Regions from separate parts of the Mesorhizobium sp. M7A.F.Ca.US.005.03.1.1 genome, predicted to be linked through region 2. Evidence: riboswitches for the same ligand, from Rfam matches in the RefSeq annotation. Region 2 holds a riboswitch; each other region holds the start of a gene.

Region 1 (10,028 bases), on a different contig from region 2:
ATTGAAAACAGGAGAGTTTTCTGGCTAAGGGTGGGGTTTCAGACTGAGTTTACCAATGCCCTTAATGACGATTAATTCTGGATTGGCATCAGGTGATTGGGTTTGCGCAGAATATAGCCGCCCTTATTGGTAAACCCGCTCACGGTCGACAACGGATTGGTCAACCTAGGACGACAGGATTGGTAAACCGGAGCCGCCCTATCGACGAAGGTCTAGCTTGGCGCATTCACTGTCGCCGGTAGGCAGATATTCGGGCGACAATCGGGACCAGCGTGCGACGCCGCCAAGCGTGAGACACGTCGGCTACGCCGCAAATCGACACGGTTTGACCGGGCGCAATACCGCACCGATCTTCTAATCTCGGCTTAATTCCGGAGAGAGGCAGATAATTCCGGACGCCACACTGATTGGTAACCTAAGGCCACCCACCACGCGGATTGGTAGCCCACAGGAATAGGTTTGGTAACCCTTATCGAGTGAGGGCCGCTCGTACCTTTCGGCGGGTTCGTTTCAGTTCTAAGCCCGGCTTAATTCTGGACAACGACAGATAATTCTGGACGGCACAGTGGAACTCAACGCGTTGTAAGGATGGCATAGAGAAGCAGTAGCCCTCCAGTCTCGCTACTGGAAAAATTCTGGAAAATGGGTCTGCTTGGCTGGACGCAGAACGTTGTGATTATTCAGCCGGCATTTCTGAAGCTTCTCGAACACAAACAGCTTGCCTTCGCGCACGCTATCTTCGAGCGACTTCGCCTTCGCCAGATGCGCCGCAATCGCGCTGGCCAGCATGCAACCTGTTCCGCGCATCGATATAGCAAGGCGCGGCGTGTCGAAGTGGATGGGTTCATGATCGGAGCGTAACAGAATATCGGCCGATCGGGGACCCGACGCGTGCCCACCCTTGATCAGCAGGGCCTGAGGGCCGACGGCCTGCAGTCTTTGTCCTTGTTGGAGCGCACCGTCCTCATCCGAAGCCGGTTCGGAACCAGTAAGGAGCGCCAGTTCAGGAAGGTTGGGCGTGACAATGCAGCAAAGCGGCATCAAATCGCGCTTCATGGCAGCGATAGCGCCTGCTTCCAGAAGTGCGCGGCCTGAGGTGGAGGCCAGCACAGGGTCGAGTACTGCCGGCACTTGCGGAAATTTGCGCAGCACTGCGGCAACGGCAACAATGATCTTGGCAGTCGCCAGCATGCCGATCTTGATTGTGGCTACGTCGTTGGCCTGTAGCGCGGCACACATCTGATTGGCCACCATGCTGGGTGGCGAATGATGGATTTCGATCACGGCGTCGTGCGTTTGCACCGTTAGCGCTGTGACGGCGAGACAGGTGCGCACGCCAACGGCAGAGATCGTCTCGATGTCGCGTGCTATTCCAGCACCCCCGCTGGAATCTGATCCGCCAACGACAAGCACATGCGGTTCTCGTCTCATCGCCATCGGTCCGTCTTTTCGATCCATTCTCGCGTGCGCGCTTCGGGGTCGAAGCTCAACGTGATGTCCGTGACCACTGCGGCGCTGTTGGCGCCGGCCTCAAAGACGCCGTCGAGGCGGTCGGGGTTGAGGCCGCCGATGGCGACCAATGGGATCGGCGCCACCCGCCGCTTCCACTCGCTGATCCGCTCTAGCCCTTGCGGTGCCCACTTCATTTTCTTCAAAGTGGTGGGATAGATCGGACCGAGCGCGACATAGTCGGGCTCGGCAAACATGGCCGTTTCCAGCTCGACATGATCATGCGTGCTCAATCCGAGCCTGACGCCCGCTGCCCGTATCCTCGAGAGGTCGGCCGTTTGCAAATCCTCCTGGCCCAGATGCACGAAATCGCAGCCTTCCTCGATTGCCAGGCGCCAATAATCATTGATGATGAGCTGGCTTTTGTGTTGGACACACCAGGCCTTCGACTTGCGGATCTCCGCGCGCAGCCCGGTTTCATCCATGGTTTTGATGCGAAGCTGAATCAGCTTGACGCCGAGCGGCGCCAACCTTTCGATCCAGGCGGCGCTGTCGACGATCAGGTAGAAGGGATCGAGCTTCATGAAAAAACGGCCCTGCCGACCATCGGTGTCGATGGCACGGCGACGTCGCGCGGTTCGAGCATTCCCGAACTGAACGCCTCACGACCGGCGTCGACCGCCTTACCGAAAGCACGCGCCATGCCGACCGGATCTGCCGCCTTGGCGACCGCTGTGTTCAGGAGCACGGCGTCAAAGCCGAGTTCCATGACGGTGGCCGCGTGCGACGGCCGTCCGAGCCCCGCATCCACAATCAGCGGGACGCCAGGGAAATATCCGCGCATCGAGCGCAGCGCCGTCATGTTGACCGGTCCCAAGGCGGAACCGATCGGTGCGCACCACGGCATCAGGACCTTGCAGCCCGCTTCCAGCAGCCGCTCGGCGACAACGAGATCGTCGGTGGTATAGGGGAATACCGCAAAGCCGTCCTCGCACAGGATGCGGGCGGCTTCAACCAGACCGAACACATCCGGCTGTAGCGTGTCGTGATTGCCGATCACTTCGAGCTTGATCCAGTTGGTGCCGAAGACCTCGCGCGCCATTTTCGCGGTGGTGACGGCTTCCTTGACGGAGAGGCAGCCGGCGGTATTGGGCAGGGTTCTGGCGCCCAGCGAGCGGATCAACGACCAGAATTGTTCGCCGGCCCTACCGCCCGCCATCTCACGCCGCAACGAGACGGTCACCACCGACGTGCCCGATGCCTTGACTGCATCGGCAAGGATGGCCGGCGAAGGATACTGAGCCGTGCCGAGAAGCAGGCGCGACGAAAGCTCGGTTCCATAAAGCTCCAACATGCTAGCCGCCCTGCATGGGCGAGAGGATTTCGATCCGGTCGCCGTCGCTCAACTGGAACTCCGCGCGGTTGGCTTTGTGCACGAGGTCGCTGTTGACGGCGGTGGCGAGCCAATCGCCCTCATAGTCGAGCGCGGCAAGCAACTCGGCCAGCGTGGTGGCGGCAATCTCACGCGCCTCGCCGTTGACCATCAGTTTCATGAGCATGCTCCTTGGTTCTGTCTTGACTGAAAACCAGGTCGGCAGCCTGGCGCGCCATGGCGGGGGCGAGGAGAAAACCGTGACGATAAAGACCGTTGATCGCGATGATCTCACCGTCTGTTTCGACGCGTGGCAAATTGTCGGGAAATGCCGGACGGACACCCACACCGGTTTCAACGATCTCGGCCTCACCAAAGGCCGGATGGAGGGCATGGGCGGCGCCCAGCAGCTCCATCATGGAACGCGCCGTCACCGGTCCGGCGCTCTGGCTTTCAATCATCGTCGCTCCGATCATGAAACGGTGATCGGTGCGCGGCACGGCATAAAGCGGAAAGCGTGGATGAAGCAAACGGACCGGCCGCGACAGCGAGACATCAGGCGTGCGAAGGATCAGCATTTCGCCGCGAACACCGCGCAGCCTGTCATCGGCCGCTGCCATTCCCATGCAGTCTATCTGACGGGCGAATCCCGAAACAGGCCGGGCGTCGCAGCCGAAGTGGAATTTGACACCCATGGTCGCAAGCTTGTCATGAAGTGCCGCCATCGCCGGGCGTGGGTCGAGGTGAGCCTCGTCGGGGAAGAGCAATCCACGCCGGAAGCGGCCGGCGAGGTCGGGTTCCAGGAGCGCAATTTCGTTTTCATCGACGCGCCGATGCCCTGACGTGCGACTGGCGAACCGGTCAAGCTCACCGGCATCACGCGGCGCGGCCACGACCAATGTCCCGGCCCGTGTCACCTGACCCGACAGCACCGCATCCCACCAGTCGGCAGCATCGCGTCCGAGATCCAGCACCGGCTGCTCCGCGCTTTCGCGCTCGCACCATGGCGCCAGCATGCCGCCGGCGAACCACGACGCGTTGCCACCAAGGCCATGCCGCATCTCGGCGACGGTGACCGTCGCGCCGCGGGCGGCGAGTTCGAAAGCGACGGTGAGGCCGGCAACGCCGGCCCCTTTGACGAGCACCCTCATGATGGTTTGGGAGCCTCTGGCACGACCGGTACGCCAGTCTCGTCCGCCTGCATGTAGAGATCGCCGCCCTCCCGGTATTTTGCCGCCATTGCCGCCATGCCTTCCTTCTGGGCCTCGGCACGGATGTCGTGGGAAATGCGCATGGAGCAGAATTTCGGCCCGCACATCGAACAAAAATGTGCCAGCTTGTGCGCCTCCTTGGGCAAGGTCTGGTCGTGGAAGGACCGTGCGGTTTCGGGGTCGAGCGACAGGTTGAACTGGTCCTCCCAGCGGAACTCGAAGCGCGCGCGCGAAAGGGCATCATCCCTGGTTTTCGCTGCCGGATGGCCCTTCGCCAGATCGGCTGCATGGGCGGCTATCTTGTAGGTGATCACGCCAATCTTGACGTCGTTGCGGTCGGGAAGGCCGAGATGCTCTTTCGGCGTGACGTAGCAAAGCATTGCGGTGCCGAACCAGCCTATCATGGCGGCACCTATCCCTGAGGTGATGTGGTCATAGCCCGGCGCGATGTCGGTCGTCAGCGGCCCCAACGTGTAGAACGGCGCCTCACCGCACACTGCGAGCTGCTTGTCCATGTTCTGCTTGATCTTGTGCATGGGGACATGGCCCGGGCCTTCGATCATCACCTGGCAGTCCTTTGCCCAGGCAATCTTGGTGAGTTCTCCAAGTGTTTCCAGTTCGGCGAATTGCGCCGCGTCGTTCGCATCGGCGATTGAACCGGGACGAAGGCCGTCGCCGAGCGAGAAGGAGACGTCATAGGCTCTGGCGATGTCGCAGATCTCCTCGAAATGCTCGTAGAGGAAGCTCTCCCGGTGATGGTGCAGGCACCATTTGGCCATGATCGAGCCGCCGCGCGAGACGATGCCCGTGACCCGGTCGACGGTCAGCGGGATGTAGTGCAGCCGCACGCCGGCGTGGATGGTGAAATAGTCGACGCCTTGCTCGGCCTGCTCGATCAGCGTGTCGCGGTAGACCTCCCAGTTCAGATCCTCGGCGATGCCGTTGACCTTTTCCAGCGCCTGATAGAGCGGCACCGTACCGATCGGCACCGGCGCATTGCGCACGATCCAGTCGCGGATGTTGTGGATGTTGCGGCCGGTCGACAGGTCCATCACCGTGTCCGCGCCCCAGCGGATAGCCCAGACCATTTTTTCGACCTCTTCGGCCATCGACGATGTGACAGCCGAGTTACCGATGTTGGCGTTGATCTTGACCAGAAAATTGCGACCGATGATCATCGGCTCGCTCTCGGGATGATTGATGTTGGCGGGAATGATTGCGCGCCCGCGCGCCACCTCGTCGCGCACGAATTCGGGTGTGACGAAATCTGGGATCGCCGCGCCGAAGGCTTCGCCGTCGCGTTGCAGCTTGCCGCGCATCACCTCGCGGCCGAGATTCTCGCGGATGGCTACGAACTCCATTTCTGGCGTGATGATGCCGGCGCGCGCATAGGCAAGTTGGGTCACCGCCTTGCCCTGCTTGGCCTTGAGCGGCCGATTGCGTATCGGAAATTCCGGTGTCAGGCGCTCGCCGGTGGCGAATCCATTGTCTTCCGGCCGGACGTGGCGGCCGTCATAGGCTTCGACATCGCCACGCGCCGTGACCCATTCGTGGCGAAGCCGGGCAAGGCCTTTTTCGATGCTGGTTTCGACTGATGGATCGGTGTAGGGGCCGGACGGATCGTAGACGGTGACGGGCGGTTCGCCGGCCGTCGGATGGACGGAAATCTCGCGCATCGGCACCCTGATCTGCGGGTAGAGGACGCCGGGCTTGTGGATTTTCCGCGAGGCGGGCAGTGGTCCCGTCGATACGGCGGGGGTGAGGGCATTCATCGTGAGGCTCCTTTGCTCATGCATTGGAGACCCAGTTCTGTGCCGGAAGGATGAAAAGACGCTTCTGTAGACCTGCTGCAACAGGACCTCGGGCGTAAACTCCCGCAAAGCGCTTGCACCGTCCCTACGCCAGTATGAACTGGATCAGGTTCAACGGGTCACTGCGCCGCGAAAGCCAGCAGTATCTCAGCCCCTTGCCGGGACTCCCCTGGTGAATGCCTTAGGTTGAACGGGCTGACGCTATCTTGTCAAGCGCATTCGGGCGCCTTCGGCCGGTGGCGACGACCGGCGGCCAGCCGGGCGGAGAGCTCGCGCATGCATCGGGGACAAGTCACGCCCCGTAGACCGGGGCTGAATGGCCAAAGCCTCATTCGCTTCGTGAAGGATGGAGAAACTGTATTGGCCATGTGCGCGTATCGACCAAGTAGCTCAGGCGGTCACGGATGTGGTTATTCTGGTCGAAGGTGACGAACGGCCTTGGGGGTCACCTCCTTTAGGATTCAGAGGTTGGAAGACGGCTTCTCGCGATCACGGCCATCAGGAAATACCTGTCTTCGGCTCAACCTCGACATGGCGTCCGATCGACCGCAGATATACAGCTATCTCGTTCATGAGATGATCGCGTTCGCCGTAGATTTCAGCAATCCTACGCAGCTGTGGCTCGACGGCCCTCCGTTGCGCTGGCGTGAAATCAGCATCGCCAAAGACGTATCCCAAGTTGCCAATCGCGCAAATTTTGCAGCCGGCGTCCACAACTGCTTGTACGAATGCCGGAATGTCTTTTTCTTGCATGGTCTTCATGTCGAACCTCTCGTGAATGGCGTGCTTGCGCCCCAATCTGCCTTTTCAGCGTGTCCTCTGGGCGGCGCAAGCCCTGAGCGTGACTGTGCACGGGCAACCTCGACTATCCCATCTGCCACGCTCTTTAGAATCGGTGGGGTCTGGTGATCGCAGGCTGGGCCACTCAAAAGCCTGCAAGAAGAAAGTCATGGCGACCATTGCTCAAGATCGCAAGGGTGCGTGCAAGACCTTCCGTTGGCAGTCATGCACGCTCGCTCAGAGATAGTCCGGCCGCGGAAATTCTCCCTTATTCGTAAGAAAGCTCATTGAGCAACTGGGCATTGAGCAACTGGGTCTCACGTCACGGGTCTCGTGTGCTTCACAGCCGAAAAATAGCCGCCGTGGCAATTCTCGAAAAGTGCAGGCTACCTCGTTAAGGACACTGCGGATGATCGTTCGCGCTTGGCAAAAGCGAACGGATTAGTCTATGGCTCTCGGCAGGGGGGCGAGTTATGCGGCGGGTGCGAATCCTTCAAGTAGGCGATATTCACTATCCGGACTGGCATCCTTCCTCTAGCAACATCGATGCCAAGGATAGCAAGTTCGCTCCGAAAATAACGCAGAAGCTACGCGCGTCTTCGCTGCGTGCCGTCTTGACGAAACTTCGGCGGCTGACGACTTCGAAGCCCTTGGATTCGATCGCCTTCATGGGGGATTTCACGAGCCGTGGCGACAAGACCTTCATTGCTTCGGCATTCCAGCATTTCACGTTGCTCTGCCGCGCACAGGGACGCAGTTCAAAGGCGCTTCCGTTGATATTCGTACCGGGAAATCACGATGTGAACCGTGATGACGCGCGCGAACTTGGACCGACTGAGAAATTCAGCGAAATGGCGAGTTTAGCCGCCCGCTTGGGTTGGCAGACCGTTCCCGTGGACCAACCCGTGCACTTCAGACTTCCGACAGGATCCGCAGGCGCAAACTTCATCCTCGTCAACACAGCGATAGGCAGTTGGGAGCTTCAAAACCTTCCCGCGTTCCTTCGTGATCGTCTCGAGGCACTCAGTCCTTCTACAGAGCCTCTAGATCTCGGCTCGCCGGACATCTCGGGACATTCGCCCGCGACACCTCCCAGCGATCCAGACAAGGAGGCGTCCGACGACGAGTATTACGGTCAGATGGACACGCCATACATCTCGCGTGAGATGCTTGCAGGCCTACAGGAATTGCTCCAGCAGCCCGACATGCGTTACGGCATCATAATCGGCCATCACAATCTGCTGCCACAAAAGACTCCGCGCATTACGCCATACGCGGAGATGCTCAACAGCGGATTTGTCAGAACTCAGCTGCTGCAGGGCAACAAGCCTATCGTCTACCTGCATGGACACATACATGCTGATCCGGTCGAGATCGTCAACGATCCAAGGTTTCCGGACGGCAAATTGATCTGCATCTCAGCACCAGAGATACAGTCAGGTTTCAATGAGCTCGTCTTCTTCACGACCGATCAGGGAGAGCTCGTCGGCATCCGACTTATACCCTACCGCACCAATGTCGCCGACGGGACGGTCATGGAAGGCGAACATTGCTTTATTTCGACCATGTCCAACGGCAAGGCCTTTCTGAACAACGACACGTTTGACCTGCTGCGCCGACTGCGCGACCATGCCACCAGGCGCGGGAATGGGTTACTCTTCTGGGACGAGATCACTGAGATTGCTGCCTCCGCCGAGCTCGGGCTAGATCTGGAAGACTCTCTTCTGATGCTCCAAGCGGCGCGCTTCATCGAGATAGACGGCCTCACCAAGGCAAACTCGGCTTGGCGCATTAAGGTAAGGGACGAATAGCGATGGAGAATCCGTTCGGCCCCAACAGGATCGAGTACGAAAGCCGCCCGATACTGTGGTTCAGTCAGAAGTCGGCGTTGATTTCTGCCGCCGCCAAGCCGGTCTTCGTCGCAGGGACGAGAGGCAGCGGCAAGACCAGCATTCTTCGCTCGCTTTCCACAGTCCATATTCTTGAAGACAAAAGTCTCTCGGACCAAGTCGGCAAGCTCGCTTGGTATGGCGTCTTCTTCCAGCTCAATGAGACATTCTCGCCCCTAATCGACAACGCCGTTCTGAACCTCATTCCGGAGCGGATACGCTTCGACACGGCCGCCGTGATCCCGCGGCAATTCGTAATCTTCTCTCACTATCTGGAGCTGAAGATAGTCGAACGCCTGCTCGAGAGCATCGGCCAGCTCAGACGCGACGGCCACTTGAAATACCGGGCCTCCGAAGATAGGGACGTCGCCCTGGCACTGCATCGCGAAGTGCTGCACTTCATACCCCAACCTGCCCGTCTCGACTTCTTCAGCATCGATGAGCTGCGGGGTGGGATAACCCGGTACGTCGACGAATGCTTCAACGCGTTCTTCTTTGCCGCCGATGCCGGAGCGACCGGCTTCAGAGCAACAGACCCTGGCGCGATCATTAACAAGGTCGCGACCGCGATCACTCCACTTTTAAATGGCCCATCTTTCGCCGGTGACAGGGCGCCCTTCTTCAAGATACTGATTGACGACTGTGAAGCACTGACACCGCTCCAACAGCAGTTCCTGAACACCTTGGTGAGAAAGACGCGCGGCAACGTGAAATGGGTCCTCGCCTACATCGGCGGCCTCTACGACACGATCCGGACGATCATACCCGGCCAGTCGCTCTCGAATGCTGACCGGGACGTCGAGAATCTTGATTCAGTCGATCCGAGGGAGTTCGCCACGCTGTGCGAGAACGTGTCGTCGCTTCGGCTGTACTATGCGCTTCCTGACCATCTGCGGAGTGATCTCGAGCGCAACGATGCGCTCAGCGCGTTTTCGCTCAAAAACCGGCTGGGGCGGCTTTCCGTCAATGACATCATCGAGCGGGTTATCATATCGGGTCATTCCGAGGGCAGAGAAGAGCTTGTGGCACTTGCTGATGCAGCACGTGAATTCCTCTCCGTGAATTTGAGGACGGCGGATCAGCAGCAATTCCTTCTTGATCGAAAAGCGCGCCCTTATGCCGAAGGGCTGGCGCTCGCGCTCATGAACCCGGAAATTAAGCGCCGGCCCATGAGCAAGGCGGATGCTTCAAATCTGAAGAGGTCGATCGCCCGGAAACAGGGATGGGCTTTTCTGAAAGCGTGCCAGATGCTGCGTCTGCATGACTACCCGTACGTAGGGCACCAGATCATCACATCATTGAGCGACGTCTGTATACGCGATTTCCTTGATATAATGGGAGAGATCTTCCGCCGCAGTGTTCCGAGTTCCAGTGATCCACGAAAACTGGTGGAATTCATCAACTCGGATTTACAGATTCATCTCGAACAGCAGAGACAGGCTGTGAACGCCGCCTCTCAACGGAAGCTTGATGGACTTCAGGCGCTTTCACATCCGTACGAAGAAGAGAGCGTGCG
Region 2 (10,028 bases):
GACCAGAAGCTGCAGGCAGATGATCACGAGAACGGCCGCACGGGCCATCCAGAAATCGAGCGCACGGTAGTGGATGATGGCATGGTGGTGGCGCATTTATCAAATCCTGGATGCTTTTTTGGGGACGGGAACCGGTCAGGCGTAGGCGACGCCTGCCGCGATCACGCCCGATGCGCCGTGCCCGGCATGTTCAGGGCGCTCCGGGACGGCGTGTTCCATTGTTGTCCTGCTGGCATGTGATGATGAGAGAGGCGGCATGGTGGCGCGAAACTCTGCCTCAATCTTGGTTTTGCCATGGTCACCCAAGTATACATTTTCGTAAGCTTCGAGTTCTGGGCTGTTCCAAAAACCGTCCGGTGTGATTTATCCACCGCATGACGCGAATCGACGAACCCATGAACGGTTGGCTGCCGGTCGGCAGTTCTGTTCCAGGCGACTGGCGGCAGTCGTCGATCTGGCAGGGGCTGACGCGCTATCCAGAAGCCGGCCTAGCGCTTTTATGCCTGACACAGATCCTGTGCTGGACCGTGGCGCCCGCGCTTGTCGACGTGTCACCGCCCAACGATGTCGTCGAAGGCTTCATGTGGGGCCGCGAATGGGTGCTGTTGACCTACAAGCATCCACAGCTTCCCGGCTGGCTGCTCGAGATCAGCCATCTTCTGACCGGATCGTTCCGCTGGCCGCAATATCTCGTGGCTCAGCTAACGATCTCGGCCACTTTCGTGCTAGTCTATCTGCTGGCCCGCGACATGCTCGGGCGAACCCGCGCGCTGGCCGCCGTGCTTCTGATGCCGTCGCTCTATTTCTTCGGCTGGCCGACCCCACAGTTCAATCATGACTACGCGCAGATGCCCTTCTGGGCCGCTATCTGCTGGCTGTTGTGGCGTGCGGGCCGTGGTGGTGGGCCGGGCTGGTGGCTGGCGCTCGGGCTGGTGTCGAGCGTCGGGCTCTATGCCAAGCTTTCCACCGGCCTATTATTGCTTTTCGGGGCGATCTGGCTGCTGTCGGACACACGCGCACGCAGTCGGCTCGCCACGCCCTGGCCATGGCTCGGGCTCGCGGTTTTCGGCGCTGTCGCCGCTCCACTGGCCGCCGAACTCTGCCGCGTCGATTTCCTGCCGCTGACCTATGCCGCCTGGCGCGATCAGTGGGTGGTGGCCCATCGCTCCCGCTTTTATTATATCGGCGTCCAGATGGCCGGGCTCGGCGGCTTTCTTCTGGTGCTGGCGATATCAGGGCTGCTGCGGCGCTCGCCCGCGCCGCAAAAGCCCGTCGGGCGCGGCACGCTGGTCTATCTCTTGTGGATGGGGGTTGGCCCGGCGATCCTCGTCATGGTGGCGTCCCTGTTCACCGGCGCCGGCGAGGCCTGGGGCGCGCCGATGTACAATCTTGCTGGCGTTGTGGCGCTCGCCTTGCTGGGCCATCGCCTCGGCGCCATCGAGATGCGAAAGCTGGCGATCTGCGCGCTCATCTCCATTGTCGGCATATCCGGTGCCTATGCGGGCATCCGCTGGACGAAATGCAATCTGCGTGGGCGCATGGACGCCGTCTGCTGGCCGGCGCAAAAGATCTCGGATGAGGCAGAGGCTGTCTGGCACGCTGCGACGCCCGATCGGCTCGACATCGTCGGCGGCCATGCCCTTATTGCGCCGCTGGCGGGCCTCAATGCCTATGACAAGCCGTCGATCTTCACCGAACTGAACATGCAGTACGCCCCCTGGATCACCAAGGAGCGGCTGCGCGAGCATGGCATATTGCTGGTCTGGCCCGGGCGCGATGTGCCATCTTATCTGCAGGCGTGGGTGGGCGACATCCCGGTCAAAACCGTTCTTTTCGACTGGTCGCTCAAGGCGCCGCCGGTGGCGATCAGCTTCGCCGCCATTCCGCCTGGCGCGCGGCAGTTGCCGGGTGCTATCGACGGCCTCGCCCGACCGAGCAACTGAAGCAGATCCGCCGGTCCGCTGGACGAAGCAGGTGACAATGCCCATCTATGTCCAGACAAACTTGCCTTTGAGGAGACGTGATATGGCGACTTCGACCGAACGCGCAGTCCTTGCCGGTGGCTGCTTCTGGGGTATGCAGGATTTGATACGGCGCTATCCCGGCGTCATTTCCACCCGTGTTGGCTACAGCGGCGGCGACGTGCCCAACGCCACCTACCGCGACCACGGCAGCCATGCCGAAGCCATCGAGATCAATTTCGATCCGGCCATCATAAGCTATCGCACGCTGCTGGAACGCTTCTTCCAGATCCACGATCCGACGACCCGCAACCGTCAGGGCAACGATGTCGGGATGAGCTATCGCTCGGCTATCTACTACACCAGCGACGAACAGAAGCGCATCGCCGAGGACACGATCGCCGATGTCGATGCCTCGGGCCTGTGGCCGGGCAAGGTCGTCACCGAAGTCGCACCCGTTGGCCCCTTCTGGGAAGCCGAGCCCGAGCATCAGGACTATCTGGAGAAATATCCCAACGGATACACCTGCCACTTCGTCAGGCCGGGGTGGAAGCTGCCGGTTCGGGAAAAAGCGGTGCCGTAGATACACTGATACGACAGGATTTGAGAAGCCGCGGAGCGCTCGCTCCGCGGCTTCTTTTCATTGCAATTCCTACTTGCCGCAATGGTTGTCGTTAACTGTCGGCGCGGTGGTGCCCGGCGACGTACCACTGGCATCGGGCTGTGCGCCCTGCGGATGGGCAGGGCAATTTTCATCCGCGTTTGAATTCGTGGCGCCCGGTGCTACCGTCGTACTGTTGGTCGTGCCGGGGTCTACCGTGTTCGGCGAAGCCGGCGTATTTGGGTCGACGGTGACCGACTTGCCGCTGCCGCCGGATCCGTCGGTGCCGCTTGTGCCATTGCTCTGCGCCATGGCCGATGTCGCCAGGCCAATGGTGAGCGCCGAAGCTGCGAGGATTTTCATGAACATGGTTTGTCTCCATTGTCTGTGAACTCGTCGCGTAGCGACTGGTGGGACAACCTCGCGGCCTGGTGAAGGTTCCCGATAAATTCTCGCGCCGGCAGAGCCAACCGCTCCCGCCCTGGCGCAATGCTTTTGGCGCAGTGCGATAAAAAAACGGCTTTTCCTTCAACTCGAATGATGCTTTAAGGCGCACATCCACAGGGGTGCTCCGTACGGTCGGGGCTGAGACGGGGGCGGCAAGCCCACAGACCCTAGAAGCTGATCTGGGTAATACCAGCGGAGCGAGGCGGGCGATGTTTTCAGGCGCACAGATTTCCCTATATCCCATGACCGACGATTTCGTCGGTGTCATCCTTGGCGCGCTCGGTGCGCTCGATCCCTGGCGCGACAAACTCAGGATCGAGACCGACGACATCTCGACCTTGCTGGTCGGGCCGCCCGAAGTGCTGTTTCCTGCCATGCGCGACCTCTTCGTGGCGGCGGCACGCAGCGGCAAACATTGCGTGTTGTCGGCCACCATCTCGCGCGGCTGCCCGGGCGAGCCGGATGATCCGATCTGCCGCTCCGATGCGTTTGGCAGGCCCGTCGGGCCACTCGGCCCGCGTAAAGATGCGGCCGTCGCGGCGGTGCGCAATGCTGCTGCCACCGGCCAGCCGGCGGCGGCGCAGTTCTCGCTCTATGTGATGGGCACAGACGACCACATGGACGAGATCTACGGCTGCATAGACTTTCTCAAGCAGTCCGGCGTCTATGAGCGCTCCAAGCATTTCTGCACGAAACTGCGCGGTGACGCCGGTGCGATCTTTTCGGCGCTGGACGAGGCTTTCTGCCGTTTCGGACCGGGCGCTGGCCACGTAACCCTCGACGTCACGGTCTCGGCCAACAGCCCGTCGGCCGTCTGAAGCCGCGCCGCTCTCGCGGCCGTCAAAGGTTATCTCCCGTGGTCTCATCATCAGTCGCTTCGCGCCCGATCGCGAGCTTTCTCGTCAAGGCAATGCCGGCCATGATCTCGGCCGGTTTGCTCCTGATGGCGTGGGAGCTTTATGCCGCCTATTCCGGCATCAGGGCCACGATACTGCCGGCGCCGTCACGCGTCTTCGAGCAAGCGATGCTCAATCGCGAGGCGCTGGCCGACAATGCCGTTCCGACCATCCGTGCCACGCTTCTTGGCTTTGCCTGTTCGCTCAGCGCCGCCTTCGTGCTGTCGATGCTGGTCGACTTCTTCCAGCCGCTGCGGCGTGCGTTGTTTCCCGTCTTCATCGTCAGCCAGACCTTGCCGCTGGTGGCGGTCGCGCCGCTGGTGGTGCTGTGGTTCGGCTTCGGGCTGGCGCCCAAGATCATGCTGGTGGCGCTGGTCACCTTCTTTCCGATGCTGGTCGCATTGGTCGAAGGCTATGAGGCGACCGAGGCCGAGATCGGGCAAATGCTGCGCGCCATGGGGGCAGGGCGCTGGCGCATCTTCCTGCTCGCGCGACTGCCTTCGGCGCTGCCTTACTTCTTTGCCGGGTTGAGGATCTCCATCACCTATGCGGTGGTCGGCGCCATCTTCGCCGAGTATGCCGGTGCCGCAAAGGGACTGGGCATCTACATGCTCAATGCCAAGAACAATTTCCGTCCTGATCTGGTTCTTGCCGCCGTCGGTGTCAGCGCGGCGCTGACCCTTGTCCTGTTCGGGTTGACCGTGTTGCTGCAGCGTCTTGCCATGCCCTGGGAGCGAGCCGGCAGGGAAACTGCCGGGAAGGGGGCCTGGCGATGAGCCGGCTCGAACTGCGGCATGTGCACAAGGCGTTCGGTGGGCTCGACGTGCTGGCCGATATTTCGCTCAGCGTCGGCGCTGGTGAGTTCGTCTCGATCCTTGGACCCTCGGGTGCCGGCAAGTCGACGCTGTTCCAGCTTCTGACCGGCGCCGAGCATGGCGAGGGCGAGATGTTGTTCGACGGCGCGCGGCTCGACGACCACGGAAGGCACTTCGCCTTCATGCCGCAGCGCGACGCGCTGATGCCATGGCGGCGCATCCTCGACAACACGACGCTCGGGCTCGAAGTGCAAGGTATGAGGAGACAGGCGGCGCGGGCGCGCGTTGCGCCGTTGTTTGCCGAATTCGGGCTTGCCGGCTTCGAGCGGCATTTTCCCGCGCAGCTGTCCGGCGGCATGCGCCAGCGCGCGGCCTTGCTGCGCACCGTGGTGCAGGAGCGCGACATGCTCCTGCTCGACGAGCCGTTCGGCGCGCTCGATGCGCTGACCCGCACCGCCATGCAGCGCTGGCTCGAACAGATGTGGCGGCATCATCGCTGGACGGCGCTCTTGATCACCCATGACGTGCGCGAAGCCGTGTTCCTGTCCGACCGCATCTATGTGCTGTCGGCGCGCCCGGCCCGCATCGTGCGTGAAATCAGGGTGCCGTTGCCGCGCCCGCGCAGCCTTGGCGGCGATGCCGCGCGCCAGGCAAGCGCGCTCGAGGCCGAAATCCTCGACATCATCCTCAACCCCAATCCATCCAAAGGACACGATCATGACTGACTTGACGCGTCGGCAGGCCTTGTTGCTGACCCTTGCCACCGGCCTTCCCTTGATTGCCGGGACGGGTCGGGCTCGAGCACAATCGGCGGCACAAAAGGTCACCGTCGCCCTCGACTGGACGGTCAATACCAACCACATCGGACTGTTCGTCGCCCGCGACAAAGGGTTTTATCGCGAAGCCGGGCTCGAGGTCGACATCCTGCCCTACAGCGATACCGGTGCGGGCACGCTGGTCGCAAACCGCGTCGCCGATTTCGGCATCAACGGCACCATCAGCCTGTTCACCCAGAGAACCGCCGGGGCGGATCTGAAGGGCGTCTATGCGGTGGTGCAATCCGAAACAGGCCGCGTGGTCTTCAATGCGGCACGCAACGAGATCAAAAGCCCAAGAAGCCTCGACGGCTTGATCTATGGCGGCTTCGGCAGTGCCTGGGAAAACGCGCTGATATCGACCATCATCCGCCACGACGGCGGCAAGGGCAATTTCGAGACGGTGACGCTCGGCACCTCAGCCTATGAGGCGCTGGCCAATGGGTCGGTCGATTTCACGCTCGAAGTCTCGACCTGGGAGGGTGTCGAAGCCGAACTCAGGGGCGTCAAACAGCGCAGCTTCGTCTATGCCGATTATGGCGTGCCTGACGAGCACACGACGCTGATCTCTTCGAGCGAAGCCTATCTCCAGGCCAATCCCAAGCCTGCGGCCGACTTCGTTCAGGCGACGCGACGCGGCTACCAGTTCGCTGTCGACCACCCCGACGATGCGGCAACCCTGCTGATCGCTGCAAACAAGGATGCCTTGACCAATCCGGCGCTGATCCACGCCTCGCTGAAGGCATTGATCGACGGCCATTATCTACGCAGCCAAAGCGGGGCCATCGGGGCGATGGATCCGGCCAAGATGGAAGCGATTGGCGACTATCTCTTCGCCTCCGGCATTTTGCGCGATTCCGACGGCAAGCTGGTTGCTCGACGCCCGGATTTCGGGAGCTATTTCCGCAACGACTATCTGAGCTAGTCTGGCAAAACCAAATGACATGGGTCGTCAGTCTTTCTGGGCGACCGCGTGGAGCAGGTCGTCTGGAAGTGGCGCCCTGGCTCCCCGACAGCCAGTTTAAGACCGATCTGATCTTGTTGATTAACTGCCCGGCAATGGTTGCGTGCAAAGGTCGCCCTGAGGGATCATTGGGGTGTTTGCATTGCTGATATCAAAAAGCGAGGCGCTTTCGCACGTGAGTGACGGCACGATTCTGTCCGCAGCCCGAAAGCGTGAGATCCTGGTGGATTTGCGCGAAGGTTTCTTTCGGATCTGCGCGCTGGCCTTCGCGGGCATGTTCGTCTACCGCGGCGTGTATCACCTGATGCTCGACCCGACGCGCATCAATGTGGCGCTGGTGGCGATTTCCGAGATCCTGACCTTTACCTGGCTGCTTCTGTCGCGTCGGCCGAAGGTTCGCGACTGGAACCCGCTCACGGTGGTTGTCTCCGTGATCGCCAGCTTCGGTGTCGGTTTCATCGACCTGGAGCCGGGCGTGGCCATCATCCCGGTCCATGTTGCGGCGCCGCTGCAGGCCCTGGCGTTGGGGTTCGTGATCTGGGGAAAGATATCGCTGGGGCGTTCTTTCGCCATTCTGCCGGGCAATCGCGGCGTGATGACAGGCGGTGCCTACCGCCTGGTACGGCATCCGATCTATGCCGGCTATCTTGCCGGCCATGTCCTGTTCCTGCTATCGGCCTTTTCCTTCTACAATCTAGCTGTCTACGCGGTGATCACCTTCTTCCAGGTGCACCGCATCCTGCGTGAAGAGGCGCTGCTGGCCGTCACGCCGGAGTATCGGGACTATATGAAGCGCGTCCACTACAGGCTGTTCTACGGCGTCGTTTGACAAGCGCCCCGGCGCGCAGCAACCACACTGGCAACGTTGATCGTCAATAGACCTGCGCATTGTTTGTGCAAACTAATATTACAACTTTATTATTTCAGAAATTTTGAGATATATATACCACACTTCAATTTCAGTATTCTCTCTGTGAAGCTGAAACTCACTACCTCGCGTAATTGCTTCTGCAATCGGCTTCTCGCCATCTCCGGCCGATCGGAAAGCCCGCCACACTGGTGGGCTTTCTGCGGTCCACAGGCGTGCCGGAATTAAATTCTGGTTGCCATCACCTGGATGGCTGTTCTGTTGCTGGCGTGACTTCTTCCGCGCGATGCCCGCCACAATCGCGGAACGGTAGGCCTTTGGAGCGCTCGTCTTTTGAACATCGCAGCTGCGACGTTCAATCCTACGGCGCCGGCTCCTATGGCGGCGGCGGCCTTGGGCTCGTGCTGCTCATTGTCATCGTGCTTGTCGTACTCGGGCGCATCTAGCCGAGTTATCGCCAACTGATCGCAATCTCGTGAGCGCCCCAATGTCGGCGTGCACCGGATTGTGATGCAGGCAAGCCGGCTTGTGATCCTGCACTCTGCAAAACTTTCGTATGGTCATTGCGGTCCACACCCCCCCCCGTGGAAACAAGAGGGGAGGGTCCCACCCCTTGTCCTCCTCCAAGGCCCGCTCCGGTTCACCGTAGCGGGCTTTTGCTTGCTGGCGAGGGAAAACCGGCTCGCATCAAACCCTATGGGCGAGGCGTTCAGATACTGGCGCCAGTCGACTACTCCATGTCAGGCACGTCACCGCTGACGAAGAGCGTGTTCGGCGGACCATATTCGCCCAGCGTCGGATCGGCCTCACGGCTCCAGGCGATGACGCCGGAATGCTTTGCCGTCAGAGCCCTGGCGGTGCGTATGGCGCGATCCTCGCTCTGCTGGTCGGCGGGTCCAAAGGCTGGGAACAACTCGCCATCCTCACCGCGATCGAACGCGACCACGACGATCAGCCTGGGATTTTTCTGGCCACTGGAATCGGACATCTTGCACCTTTGGCGCAGAACCTATCACATTGCTCGGGGTTGAAGGCCGCGAATCGATGAATGCCGACTTTGGGGAGTGGCATCGTGCAAGATCAGCGTTTCGATGAGCCGGTCAGGATTGCGCTCGGCCGATCGCGAAACTCGATCTTCAACGTGGAGCGGGTCGCTCAGGCTGCCGACATCCTGCTGAACCGCTGGCCGGTTGCGACCGGGCAAAAGCATATGGTTGCCCGCAAGGCCTGTCTGGCCGTGCTCGAGGGAAAGAAAGAAGTCTCGGCGGCAAGAGCGGCGTTCATCAACGCCGCTATCGAGGCGGACATCCTCGTCGAACCGCGTGAGGTGTCGATCCCGTAGCCTGCCCCTGGTGAAATTGAATCAGGATCTGGCTCCATCCCCTTGATGTAGCCTCTTTTTGGCGATCGCCGACCGGCTTTTCAGGGCTATTGACCTGCCTCTCGGCACGCCCTGCACGGTTATCCCGCACATTTCGCTGCCTGTTGGTCAGTCTTCGGCATCTGTTGACATAGCATCCGGGCCTCGGTATTGAACAGGATTATACAGGTTCATTGAACAGGTACCCTTATGAAGCGGCGCGCGGTTCAACTGTCTCCCGGCACGGGCAAGCCCGAGCAGATCGCCACCGTCCTCGAACATGAGATCCGTTCCGGCGTCCTCGGTTTCGGCGACCGCCTTCAAAGCGAGAACGAACTCGTCCAGCGCTTCTCCGTTAGCCGCAATACGGTCCGCAAAGGCCTCGAGGAACTGTCCAGCCGCGGGCTGATCACGACCAAGGTTGGTATCGGCTCGTTCGTCACCTTCGACGGCAAGCCGGTCGACGACTCGATCGGCTGGTCGCGCGCGCTGGCCGATGCCGGCGCCAATGCCGAGACGCGGACGCTGCGGCTGGAGGTCATCGAAGACCCCGATCTGGCTGCGCTGCTTGGCATCGAAAGCCCGTTCTTCATCGCCGTCGACCGGGTGCGCACCAACGCCAGCGACGGCCATGCGATCTCCATCGAGCGCAGCCGGTTGCCATTGTCCTCCGAGCTCGAGGACGTACCGTTGCGCGGATTGCGCGAGGGCTCGCTGCACCAGACGCTGCGCGTCGCCGGCCTCATTCCCGACCATGGCGAGGAATGGGTCGAGATCGAGATGCTCAATGCCGAGGATGCGGCCATCCTCGGCTGCCCGCAAGGCACGCCTTTCCTGCGTGGCCGCCGGCTGACGCGCGCCGCCGACGACCGGCCGATCGAGTACGTCACCAGCCTGCTCAATCCGGCGCATTTTGCGCTGCATATGAGGTTCTGAGCGATGTCGGATGCAACCAGCAAGGCTATTGACCGCGCCATGGGGGCGCTTGTCGGCGGAGCGCTGGGCGATGCGCTCGGCATGCCGACGCAGCTTTTGTCGCCGGTTCGCATTGCCGAACTTTACGGCCATGTCGAGGATTTCATCGAGCCTTTCCCGGATCATCCGGTGTCGAAGGGACTGGCCGCTGGCACCATCACCGACGATACCGAGCAGGCGTTGCTGCTCGGCCGCATCCTGGTCGAATCCGGCGACCGTTTCGACCATGCGCGCTGGGTCAATGCGCTGCTCGACTGGGAACGCGAGGTTAAGGCGCGTGGCAGCTATGACCTTTTGGGGCCATCGACCAAACGCGCCATCGACGC
Region 3 (10,028 bases), on a different contig from region 2:
TTTTGGCGCGGCGGCTTCGCTCTTGCCTGACGCGGGCGCCTCGCCATTTTCGGCTCTCGCCCGCGCCTTGCGGTCGTCCAGCTTCGTGCCGCCGCGCTGCGCCAACATGTCGGAGTAGCCGCCGGCATATTCGATCCAGCGGCCTTCACCATCCGGCGCGATCAGGCTGGTCACGGTGCGGTCGAGGAAATCGCGGTCGTGGCTGACCAGGATGACGGTGCCGGCGAAACCGGCGACCAGTTCCTGCAGCAGTTCAAGCGTCTCCATGTCGAGATCGTTGGTCGGCTCATCGAGCACCAGAAGGTTTGCGGGCCGCGCCAGCACGCGCGCCAGCAGGAGCCGCGCCCGCTCGCCGCCGGACAACTCGCGCACCGGCGTGCGCGCCTGCTCCGGCTTGAACAGGAAATCCTTCATGTAGGAGACCACGTGGCGCTGCTCGCCATTGATGACGAGGTTTTCGCCGCGCCCATCGGTGAGATATTGTGCCAGCGTCTCCTGCGGGTCGACCGCCTCGCGCTTCTGGTCGAGCGTTGCGATCTCCAGATTGGTGCCGAGCCGCACCGAACCTGCGTCCGGCTTCATCTCGCCGGTCAGCATCTTCAAGAGCGTGGTCTTGCCGGCGCCGTTCGGCCCGACCAGGCCAACGCGATCGCCGCGCTGGATGCGGGTCGAAAACGCCTTGACCACGGTGAGATCGCCAAAGCTCTTTTCGATGTTTTTCGCCTCGATCACCAGCTTGCCGGACTCGGTGGCGTCGCTCGCCACCATGATCGCCGACCCTTCGGCCCCGCGATGACCGCGAAAACGCTGACGCATGGTCTGCAACTCGCCGAGCCGGCGCATGTTGCGCTTGCGCCGCGCCGTCACGCCGTAGCGCAGCCAATGCTCTTCGCGAACGATCTGGCGACCGAGCTTGTGCTGCTCGCGTTCTTCTTCCTCCAGAACCAGGTCGCGCCATTCCTCGAAATGGCCGAAGCCCTTGTCCAGCCTGCGGGTCTGGCCGCGATCGAGCCAGACCGTGGCGCGCGACACGCGTTCGAGGAAGCGGCGGTCGTGCGAGATGACGATCAGCGCCGAGGAGGTGCGGATGAGTTCTTCTTCCAGCCATTCGATGACCGAGAGGTCGAGATGGTTGGTCGGCTCATCGAGCAGCAGGATATCGGGCTCCGGCGCCATGACGCGGGCAAGGGCGGCGCGCCTCGCCTCCCCGCCCGACAGGTCGTTCGGACGTTCCTCACCCGACAGGCCGAGATGCTCCATCAGATAGCTGGCGCGGTAGGGATCGTCGGCGGGGCCAAGCCCGGCCTCGACATAGGCGCGGACAGTGGCAAAACCTTCCATGTCGGGCATCTGCGGCAGATAGCGGACGGTCGCCGAAGGCTGGCGGAACACTTCGCCGTCCTGCGGCTCGATCAGGCCGGCGGCGATCTTCAGCAGGGTCGACTTGCCGGACCCGTTGCGGCCGACCAGCGCGATCTTGTCGCCGGCCGAAGCCGTCAAGGCGGCGCCATCGAGCAGCGGCGTGCCGCCGAAGGTCAGTTTTATCCCGTCGAGGTTGAGAAGGGGCGGGGCCATGTCAGCTTTCAGGTAAGGGATAGGGATGAGCGAGCAGCATCGCGCGGCCATGGCCGAGCGCGATTTCGAGGCGGCCCCCGGTCTTGTCGGACTTGACCTCGTTGGAAATGGTCAGCGACGAACCGAACGCCACCTTGACGTGAGCGAGCGGCCATTTGGCGCCGGTGACGGTCAGGCCGTCGAGCTCGGAAAAGCCGAGCACCGAAAACAGCGTGCCGTCGGCATAGTCGAAGCCGGCCGTTCCGCGCAGCAGGGGGATGCCTTCCTGAGCGCCGCTGGTCAAAAGCACGTCCGTTCCCGCCTCCGCCAGCCGCAGGGCGAGCGACAGATGCAGAAAAGCGTGGTCGGCGCGCTTGCCGCCAAAGGCGCCGGCCAGCACCAGGCGGGTCGCGCCGCGCTCCAGTGCCGCGGCGACGGCAAGTTCGCCATCGGTCTGGTCCTTTTCCGCCGGGAAGGTCCGACGCGGCACGGAAGCGAGATCGTCCGGCAGGTTGGCCGGCACCGAATCGAAATCACCCACCCACAGCTCCGGCACGAGACCCAGCAACCGCGCATGACCGATGCCGGCGTCGGCGGCGATGACGCGGGAGCCTTTGACCTGACGGTCGAGCCGTGGCGTACGGATGAGATCGCCGCCAAGCAGGATGGTGAATGTGCTCATATCGTGTGGCCCTTACCAGCCCGGCACGGGAAACGGAAGGCGGCAAACTCCCGCTTGCATGGCGGATCGGCCCGGCCTATGTGTCGAAACGCTCTAACGGGGTGCCGGACGCGATCTTCGCGGACCGGCTGAGAGGCAGTCTCGCCAACCCGCTGAACCTGATCCGGTTTGTACCGGCGGAGGGATTAGACGTTTCGGACAGTCCGACGCCTCAATTCCTTTCAATTCGAACGAAGGAGGCGCCGATGCGCACGCTTTTATATGCTCTTGTTTCAGCAACGGTCGTGGCCTTGTCCGGGCCCGCCTTGGCCAAGGACAAGCTCACCGTCTACACCTATGAGAGTTTCACCGCCGACTGGGGTCCGGGTCCCGTGGTGAAGAAGGAGTTCGAGGCCGAATGCGGCTGCGACGTCGACTTCGTCTCGGTCGCCGATGGCGTCGCGCTGCTCAACCGCGTCAGATTGGAAGGCACATCGACCAAGGCCGATATCGTGCTTGGCCTGGATACCAATCTCACCGCCGATGCCAAGGCGTCAGGCTTGTTCGCGCCGCATGGCGCGGTGACGGATGTCAGTGTGCCGGGCGGCTGGAGCGACGACACGTTTGTCCCCTTCGACTACGGCTATTTCGCTGTCGTCTACGACACGCAGAAGATGAAGACGCCGCCGAAGAGCCTGAAGGAGCTGATCGAAGGCAGTGCCAACGACAAGATCGTCATCCAGGACCCGCGCACCTCGACGCCAGGCCTCGGCCTGCTTCTTTGGGTCAAGTCGGTCTATGGCGACAAGGCACCCGAGGCCTGGGCCAAGCTCAAGGCCAAGGTGCTGACCGTGACGCCGGGCTGGAGCGAGGCCTATGGGCTGTTCACCAAGGGCGAGGCGCCGATGGTGCTGTCCTACACGACGTCGCCAGCCTACCACATGGTCGCCGAGAACACGGAGCGCTACCAAGCGGCCTCCTTCGAGGAGGGCGAGTATCTGCAGATCGAGGTGGCGGGTATCACCACGACAGGAGCCAAGAATCCGCTGGCGGCCAAGTTCATGGCCTTCATGACCGGGCCGAAATTCCAGGATGCCATCCCCGAGACCAACTGGATGTTCCCGGCAGGCAAGACCGACAAGCCGCTCAATCCGGCCTTCGACAAACTGGTCAAGCCGACGAAGACCTTGCTGTTCAGCCCGCAAGAGGTCGCCGCCAACCGCAAGGCCTGGGTCGATGAATGGCTGGCGGCGATGAGCAAATAGGCAGCGCGATGGCGCCGGCGCATTCCACGGATTCCCGCGTCAGTGCCGGCATTGTCGCGCTCGCTGCAATCGCGCTGCTGATCGGCGGCGCGTTTGCTGGCCTGCTTTTCGAGGGCGCCCATGATTTCTCGGGCGCCTGGGCAGCCTTCGATCCCTATCTGCTTCGCGTCATTCGCTTCACGCTCTGGCAAGCGGTCCTGTCGACGCTGCTTTCGGTCATCCCGGGGCTGTTTGTGGCGCGCGCTCTGTCGCGGCATCCACGTTTCTTCGGCCGCGCCTTCATCCTGCAGATCTTCGCCGTGCCATTGGCGCTGCCGGCCATCGTTGCAGCGCTCGGCATCCTGGCGCTTTATGGCCGTGCCGGCTATTTCGCCGGCGTGCTTGCCGTTATCGGCGGCGGAAGCTGGCCGGGCATCTATGGCCTGTCCGGCATTCTCGTCGCCCATGTCTTCTTCAACCTGCCGCTGGCGACGCGGCTGTTCCTCGAGGCGCTGCAGACCATACCGGCCGACCAATGGCGGCTGGCGAGCCAACTCGGCATGGCGGCGCGGCCGGCGTTCCGGCTGATCGAATGGCCAACGCTGCGCGCCGCACTGCCCGGCGTCGCCGGGCTTGTGTTCATGCTCTGCATCACATCCTTCACGATCGTGCTGACGCTCGGCGGCGGGCCGGCCGCGACGACGCTTGAGGTCGGCATCTACCAGGCGCTGCGCTTCGATTTCGATCCCACGCGGGCCGTTACACTGACGCTGCTGCAGATCGCCTTGACCTTTATCGTGGTGCTGGCACTGACGCGGCTAGGCGCCAATGTGGTCGGCGACACCAATTTGCCGGTCGCGCAACGCCGCCATCTTTCGGTCAATCGGAGCGAGACCTGGTTGAACGCGCTACTCATCGTCCTGGCGCTGCTGTTCGTCGTCGGGCCGATGGCGGCAACCGTGATGGCCGGATTGAGTGCCGATCTCGCCCGCTTGGCCGGCGAGGCCACTGTCCGGCAGGCAACGCTGACCAGCGCGGCGCTCGCCTTCCTGTCGGCGCTGCTTTCGGTGATGCTGTCGCTGGCGCTGACCATGGCGCGGCGGGCACTGGCGCTGAACAGCCGGACTGGCCGCAAGACACTGCTCGAACATGCCGCCGATACCGGCGCCGGCTTTGTCCTGGTCGTGCCGCCGATCGTCGTCGGCGCCGGCTGGTTCCTGTTGTTGCGCCTTGTCGGCGATGTCTTCGCCCTCGCCCCGGTCATGGTCGTCACCGTCAACGCGGTGATGGCGATGCCGTTTGCGCTCCGCGCCGTGCGTCCCGCCTATGATGCAGCGAGCGAGCGTCACGAACGGCTCTGTGCACAGCTCGGCATTGCGGGCTGGAACCGGCTGATGCTGGTCGACTGGCCGTCGCTGCGGCGACCGCTCGCCACGGCCTTCGCTTTCGCCATGGCGCTGTCGCTCGGCGATCTCGGTGTCATTGCCTTGTTCGGCAGTGATTCCGTGCAGACATTGCCCTACCTTCTTCTGGCTCGGATGGGCAGCTACCGCACCGAGGATGCCGCCGGCCTCGCACTGCTGCTCGGCCTCGTCTGTCTCGCGTTGATCGTGGCGGCGCACTGGCTGGGAAGGGAGGAGGTCCGTGATGCGTGAAAAGGCGGCCAACGGGCTCGCGAAGGGCGCGCCGGTGCGGCTGGACAAAGTGTCGTTCAGCTATGGCAGCTATGGCGAGGCGCCGCTTGTTTTCGATGTCGAGTTTGCCGCGGCGACGATCACCGCCATCATGGGGCCGAGCGGTTCGGGCAAGTCGACACTGCTCAATCTGGTCGCCGGCTTCGAGACCCCACGGTCGGGCCGCGTGCTGGTCGGCGGTGTCGATGTCAGCGCCGAGCCGGCCTCGGCGCGGCCGGTGTCGATGGTGTTCCAGGAGAACAATCTCTTCGCGCATCTTTCCGTCGAGCAGAATGTCGGGCTCGGCCGCTCGCCATCCCTGCGGCTGACCGAGGCGGACCGCGCTGCGGTCGCCGAGGCGCTTGCGCGCACCGGTCTTGCGGGCAAGGAGAAACGCCTGCCGCGCGAGCTCTCCGGGGGCGAACGCCAGCGCGTCGCCCTGGCCCGCGTGCTGGTGCGCGACCGACCGGTGTTGCTGCTCGACGAGCCCTTCGCTTCGCTCGGACCGGCTTTGCGCGACGAGATGCTGGATCTGGTTGCCGCCGTTCATGCCGAACGCGCCATGACAGTGCTGTTCGTCACCCACCAGCCGGAGGATGCACGCCGCATCGGCGAGCATATGGTGTTTGTCGACAATGGGTTGGTCGCTGCGACCGGCAAGGCTGATGATTTCTTTGCCGGGGCTGGTCCGGAGGCGTTCCGGCGCTATATCGGCGCGGGTGCCGGATATTCCACATCACGCGATGTTGCCCGGAAGCGGACATAATTTACGGTCAAACCGGCTCCAGGCGATGTGGCGTTTGCTTGCCATGACCGGGGGAGTGTGGCTAGGTCCGCCCTACCGGTCCGGCACAGGCCGTGATTTGCCTGCAGTATCCGGCGCCCGCCCCTGGGATGGGCCGCGGATACTGCAGCAGTTTGAGATATGGCACGTGAGCATTCTGAAGATCGTCCCCGATTTTCAATGTCATGTGCCGGGACCCGAAAGGAAGCCGTTCTGGCGATCGGCGCTAACACATTGGGAATGAAACCGCTGGCGCGCTTCCTCGCGCTGGCCGGCTTTGCCGTGGCGTTGGCAAGCTGCCAGATGTTCACGCCGCCGGAGGTTCAGGAATCCGGCTTCCAGCCTTCCGACAAGCCGATCACGGTGGACAATGTCGGCGCCAACAACAAGCTCGCCGAATTGGCCAGGGCGCAGCATCCGCGCATCCTGGCGACCTATGGCGGCGAATATTCCGATCCCAAGCTCGAGCGCATGGTCGCCAAGGTGGTCGGTAGTTTGACGGTGGTGTCCGCCAACCCGACACAGACCTATCGCATCACCATTTTGAATTCGCCCAATGTCAATGCCTTCGCGCTGCCGGGCGGCTATCTCTACATCACGCGCGGCCTCCTGGCGCTGGCCAATGATTCGGCCGAGCTTGCAGCTGTCATCGCGCATGAGATGGGCCACGTCACCGCCAATCACGGCTTGCAGCGCCAGCAACTCGAGGCAGAGGAAGGCCTGGCGACCAAGGTGGTTTCCGATGTGCTCGGCGACAGCCCGACCGCCAAGGCGGCGTTGATCCGCGGCAAGCTGAGGCTCGCGCAATTCTCGCGCAACCAGGAGCTGGAAGCCGACGCCATCGGCATCAAGTCGATCGGCGAGGCCGGCTACGATCCTTTCGCCGCCGGCCGCTTCCTGCAATCAATGTCGGCCTACACGGATTTCCGCTCGATCAGCGGCGCCACCGACGCCAGCCTCGACTTCCTGGCCACGCACCCCAATACGCCGCAGCGCATCGATCTGGCGCAGCGCCATGCCCGCCAGTTCGGCGCGCCGGGCGTCGGCACGCGCGACCGCGATTCCTTCCTCGCCGGCATAGACGGCCTGCTCTATGGCGACACGCCGGAAGAAGGCTATGTGCGCGGCGAAACCTTCCTGCATCCGGGCCTTGGCGTTTCGTTCACGGTACCGGACGGCTTCATCATCGACAATTCGGCGGCAGCGGTGACGGCCACCGGCCCCGGCGACATAGCGATCCGTTTCGATGGCGTGTCGATCGACAAGAACCGGGCGCTGACGGACTATATCCGCAGCGGCTGGGTGGCTGGTCTCGTCGACAGCAGCGTCAGGCAGGAAACCATCAACGGCAACGAGGCAGCGACCGCGCATGCCGGCGCCGAAGGCTGGCAGTTCGACATTGCGGTGATCCGCGCCGGCGGCCAGGTCTATCGGCTGCTGACCGCGGCCCCTTCGGCCAGCACGTCGCTGGACACAATCGCCCGCTCGGTCAGCGGCTCGTTCCGGATCTTGAGTGCCGCCGAAAAGGCGGCGCTGAAGCCGCTGCGCATCCGCGTCGTCACTGTCCAGCCTGGGCAGACGATGGGTTCGCTTTCGGCGCAGATGGTCGGCGTCGACCGTAAGCTCGACCTGTTCCGCGTCCTCAACGCGCTGTCGCCTGGTGCCGCGGTTTCGGCCGGCGACAAGGTCAAGATCGTCACGGACAAGTAAGAGCCCCTGGACGCCTGCCGCCGTTCACGCGGCAGTCGCCATGAACTCCGGATTCTGCTTCACCAACGCGACCTTCAGCTTTTCCATGGCGCGAGCCTCGATCTGGCGGACGCGTTCCTTGGAGATGCCGAGGGTTTCGCCGAGCGCTTCCAGCGTCGCGCCCTCGTCGTTAAGCCGGCGTTCCTCGATGATCCTCAACTCCCGTGCGTTGAGCGCGCGAAGCGCCTCCCTCAGCCAGAGCGAGCGGCGCGCGACATCGATCTTGTCGCCGACGATCTCGTCGGGCAGCGGATCGTCCGAGACCAGGAAATCCATGCGCTCGGTCGAACCCGCATCGTCGGCAACCGGCATGTTGAGTGAGGAGTCGGGAGCCGACAGCCGCGAATCCATCATCGCCACGTCGGCTTCGGAGACGCCGAGTGCTTCCGATACTTCGCGATAGAGCGTTGCGTTTGACAGTGGCTCGGCGCCATTCGCCAGCCGCGCGCGCAGGCGTCGCAGGTTGAAGAACAGCGCCTTCTGCGCCGAGCTGGTGCCGCCACGCACGATCGACCAGTTGCGCAGGATGTAGTCCTGCATCGAGGCCCGGATCCACCATGTCGCATAGGTCGAGAACCGCACCTCGCGCTCCGGCTCGAAGCGGGCGGCGGCCTCGAGCAGCCCGACATGACCCTCCTGGACCAGGTCGCCGAGCGGCAGGCCGTAATGGCGGAATTTGGAGGCCATGGAAATGACCAGCCGCATATGCGCGACGGTGATGCTGTGCAGCGCGTTCTGGTCGTTGTCCTCTTTCCAGAGCAATGCAAGCCGATGCTCTTCGTCACGTTCGAGGTAGGGAGCCTTCATTGCCGCGCGGACCATGATCCGTCCTGCCGTGTCTTCCATCATGAGGCGCTCCCTGGGTGGTGCGGATGACTTTGCAAACTTGGCTGGCGCCCGGGTTGAAATGGCGGCGCCGTGCCCTAGAACAGCCAGAACTGCCATGCGCGGGAAAGGTTCCGCGACCGTGGCTGCGGGATTGTGTTGCCCGACGGGCTCCGGGGATGATCCGCGACAGTTCTGGTGTCGGCTGGAAAGCGCCAGTTTGAGTATGCGATTTCAGAAACTGGTTGTTTTTGGAATTCTGTTCCTTATTTTTTCGGCTTGCATCTGTCAGTTTCCAGCGCTCACAATATGCCGGTCGGCCGGCCAAGGACGGGATCACAGAAAAATGAAATGGCTCAAGTCGCTCATCATCGCCGGAACGCTGCAGGCCTTGGCTGTCACCGCAGGCCATGCCGGCGCCAATCTCGACCAGATCAAGCAGGCCGGGGTCATCAAGGTCGGCACGGAAGGCACTTATGCGCCATTCACCTATCATGACACTTCGGGCGCACTGGTCGGCTTCGACGTCGAAATCGCCAAGGCGATCGCCGACAAGCTCGGCGTCAAGGTCGAATTCCTCGAAGGCAAGTGGGACGGGCTGATCGCCGGCCTCGACGCCAATCGCTATGACGCCGTCATCAACGAGGTCGGCATCACCGATGCCCGCAAGGCCAAGTACGACTTCTCCGATCCTTACATCGCCTCCAAGGCGGTGCTGATCGTGCGCGGCGACAACACAGACATCAAGACCTTTGCCGATCTCAAGGGCAAGAAGTCGGCGCAGTCGCTGACCTCGAATTTCGGCAAGCTGGCCGAAACGAACGGCGCCGAGCTGGTCGGCACCGATGGCTTCGACCAATCGATCCAGCTGCTTCTGACAGGCCGTGCCGACGCCACGATCAATGACAGCCTGTCGTTCCTCGACTTCAAGAAGCACAAGCCCGACGCCAATGTGAAGATCGCCGCGCAAGAGGAAAACGCCGACTATTCCGGCGTCATCGTGCGCAAGGGCGATCCGGAGCTGGTCGCGGCGATCAACAAGGCGCTGGCCGACATCAAGGCCGACGGCACCTATAAGAAAATCTCCGACACCTATTTCGGCCAGGACGTTTCGAAGTAATCTATGAGGCGGGGCGCTCCGCGGCCCACAGGACATATCGAGCGGCGAGTCGTCTTTGACGGTCCGCCGCTTTTGTCGTGATATGTCGCGCCTCGACGAAGCCTCGACTTATTTGGAGGGTCTTACGTGCCGCACTGGCTGCAACTGATGCTGGAGTCGCTGCCTTCGCTGTTGTGGGCGGCGCTGATCTTCACCGTGCCGCTGACGCTGTTGTCCTTCGTCCTTGGGCTGACCGTTGGGTTGGGTGCGGCGCTTGCCCGGCTGTTTGGTCCGAAACCGCTGGTCGCGCTGGTGCGCTTCTATGTCTGGATCTTCCGCGGCACGCCGCTGCTGGTGCAGCTGTTCCTTATCTTCTACGGCCTGCCGTCGGTCGGTATCCTGCTCGACGCCTTCACGGCGGCGTTGATCGGCTTCACGC

The links. A riboswitch is a leader RNA that binds a small molecule or an ion and turns the genes downstream of it on or off. The one in region 2 is predicted to bind thiamine pyrophosphate.
Region 1: another riboswitch for thiamine pyrophosphate. It lies ahead of thiC (phosphomethylpyrimidine synthase ThiC); the one in region 2 lies ahead of EN990_RS32690 (YkoF family thiamine/hydroxymethylpyrimidine-binding protein).
Region 3: another riboswitch for thiamine pyrophosphate. It lies ahead of thiB (thiamine ABC transporter substrate binding subunit); the one in region 2 lies ahead of EN990_RS32690 (YkoF family thiamine/hydroxymethylpyrimidine-binding protein).

What each region holds. Positions count from the first base shown of each region.
Region 1 covers NZ_RZRO01000028.1:29,379-39,406, reverse strand. Annotated here, with positions in the region: gene EN990_RS14390 (hydroxymethylpyrimidine/phosphomethylpyrimidine kinase) at 622-1,437, opposite strand; gene EN990_RS14385 (thiamine phosphate synthase) at 1,428-2,033, opposite strand; gene EN990_RS14380 (thiazole synthase) at 2,030-2,803, opposite strand; gene thiS (sulfur carrier protein ThiS) at 2,805-3,002, opposite strand; gene thiO (glycine oxidase ThiO) at 2,971-3,972, opposite strand; gene thiC (phosphomethylpyrimidine synthase ThiC) at 3,969-5,804, opposite strand; TPP riboswitch at 5,908-6,024, opposite strand; gene EN990_RS14355 (hypothetical protein) at 6,342-6,605, opposite strand; gene EN990_RS14350 (metallophosphoesterase) at 7,097-8,434, shown strand; gene EN990_RS14345 (hypothetical protein) at 8,437-10,028, shown strand, end outside.
Region 2 covers NZ_RZRO01000139.1:1,579-11,606, forward strand. Annotated here, with positions in the region: gene EN990_RS32670 (hypothetical protein) at 1-96, opposite strand, end outside; gene EN990_RS32675 (glycosyltransferase family 39 protein) at 396-1,943, shown strand; gene msrA (peptide-methionine (S)-S-oxide reductase MsrA) at 2,026-2,544, shown strand; gene EN990_RS32685 (hypothetical protein) at 2,614-2,931, opposite strand; TPP riboswitch at 3,115-3,228, shown strand; gene EN990_RS32690 (YkoF family thiamine/hydroxymethylpyrimidine-binding protein) at 3,219-3,827, shown strand; gene EN990_RS32695 (ABC transporter permease) at 3,920-4,681, shown strand; gene EN990_RS32700 (ABC transporter ATP-binding protein) at 4,678-5,445, shown strand; gene EN990_RS32705 (ABC transporter substrate-binding protein) at 5,438-6,460, shown strand; gene EN990_RS32710 (isoprenylcysteine carboxylmethyltransferase family protein) at 6,675-7,328, shown strand; gene EN990_RS32715 (DUF3309 family protein) at 7,637-7,813, shown strand; gene EN990_RS32720 (hypothetical protein) at 8,098-8,355, opposite strand; gene EN990_RS32725 (DUF982 domain-containing protein) at 8,440-8,709, shown strand; gene EN990_RS32730 (GntR family transcriptional regulator) at 8,938-9,663, shown strand; partial or broken gene EN990_RS32735 (ADP-ribosylglycohydrolase family protein) at 9,667-10,028, shown strand, end outside.
Region 3 covers NZ_RZRO01000025.1:35,341-45,368, reverse strand. Annotated here, with positions in the region: gene EN990_RS13490 (ABC-F family ATP-binding cassette domain-containing protein) at 1-1,575, opposite strand, end outside; gene EN990_RS13485 (thiamine diphosphokinase) at 1,577-2,236, opposite strand; TPP riboswitch at 2,324-2,438, shown strand; gene thiB (thiamine ABC transporter substrate binding subunit) at 2,482-3,480, shown strand; gene thiP (thiamine/thiamine pyrophosphate ABC transporter permease) at 3,489-5,114, shown strand; gene thiQ (thiamine ABC transporter ATP-binding protein) at 5,107-5,898, shown strand; gene EN990_RS13465 (M48 family metalloprotease) at 6,157-7,626, shown strand; gene EN990_RS13460 (RNA polymerase factor sigma-32) at 7,651-8,514, opposite strand; gene EN990_RS13455 (amino acid ABC transporter substrate-binding protein) at 8,837-9,610, shown strand; gene EN990_RS13450 (amino acid ABC transporter permease) at 9,737-10,028, shown strand, end outside.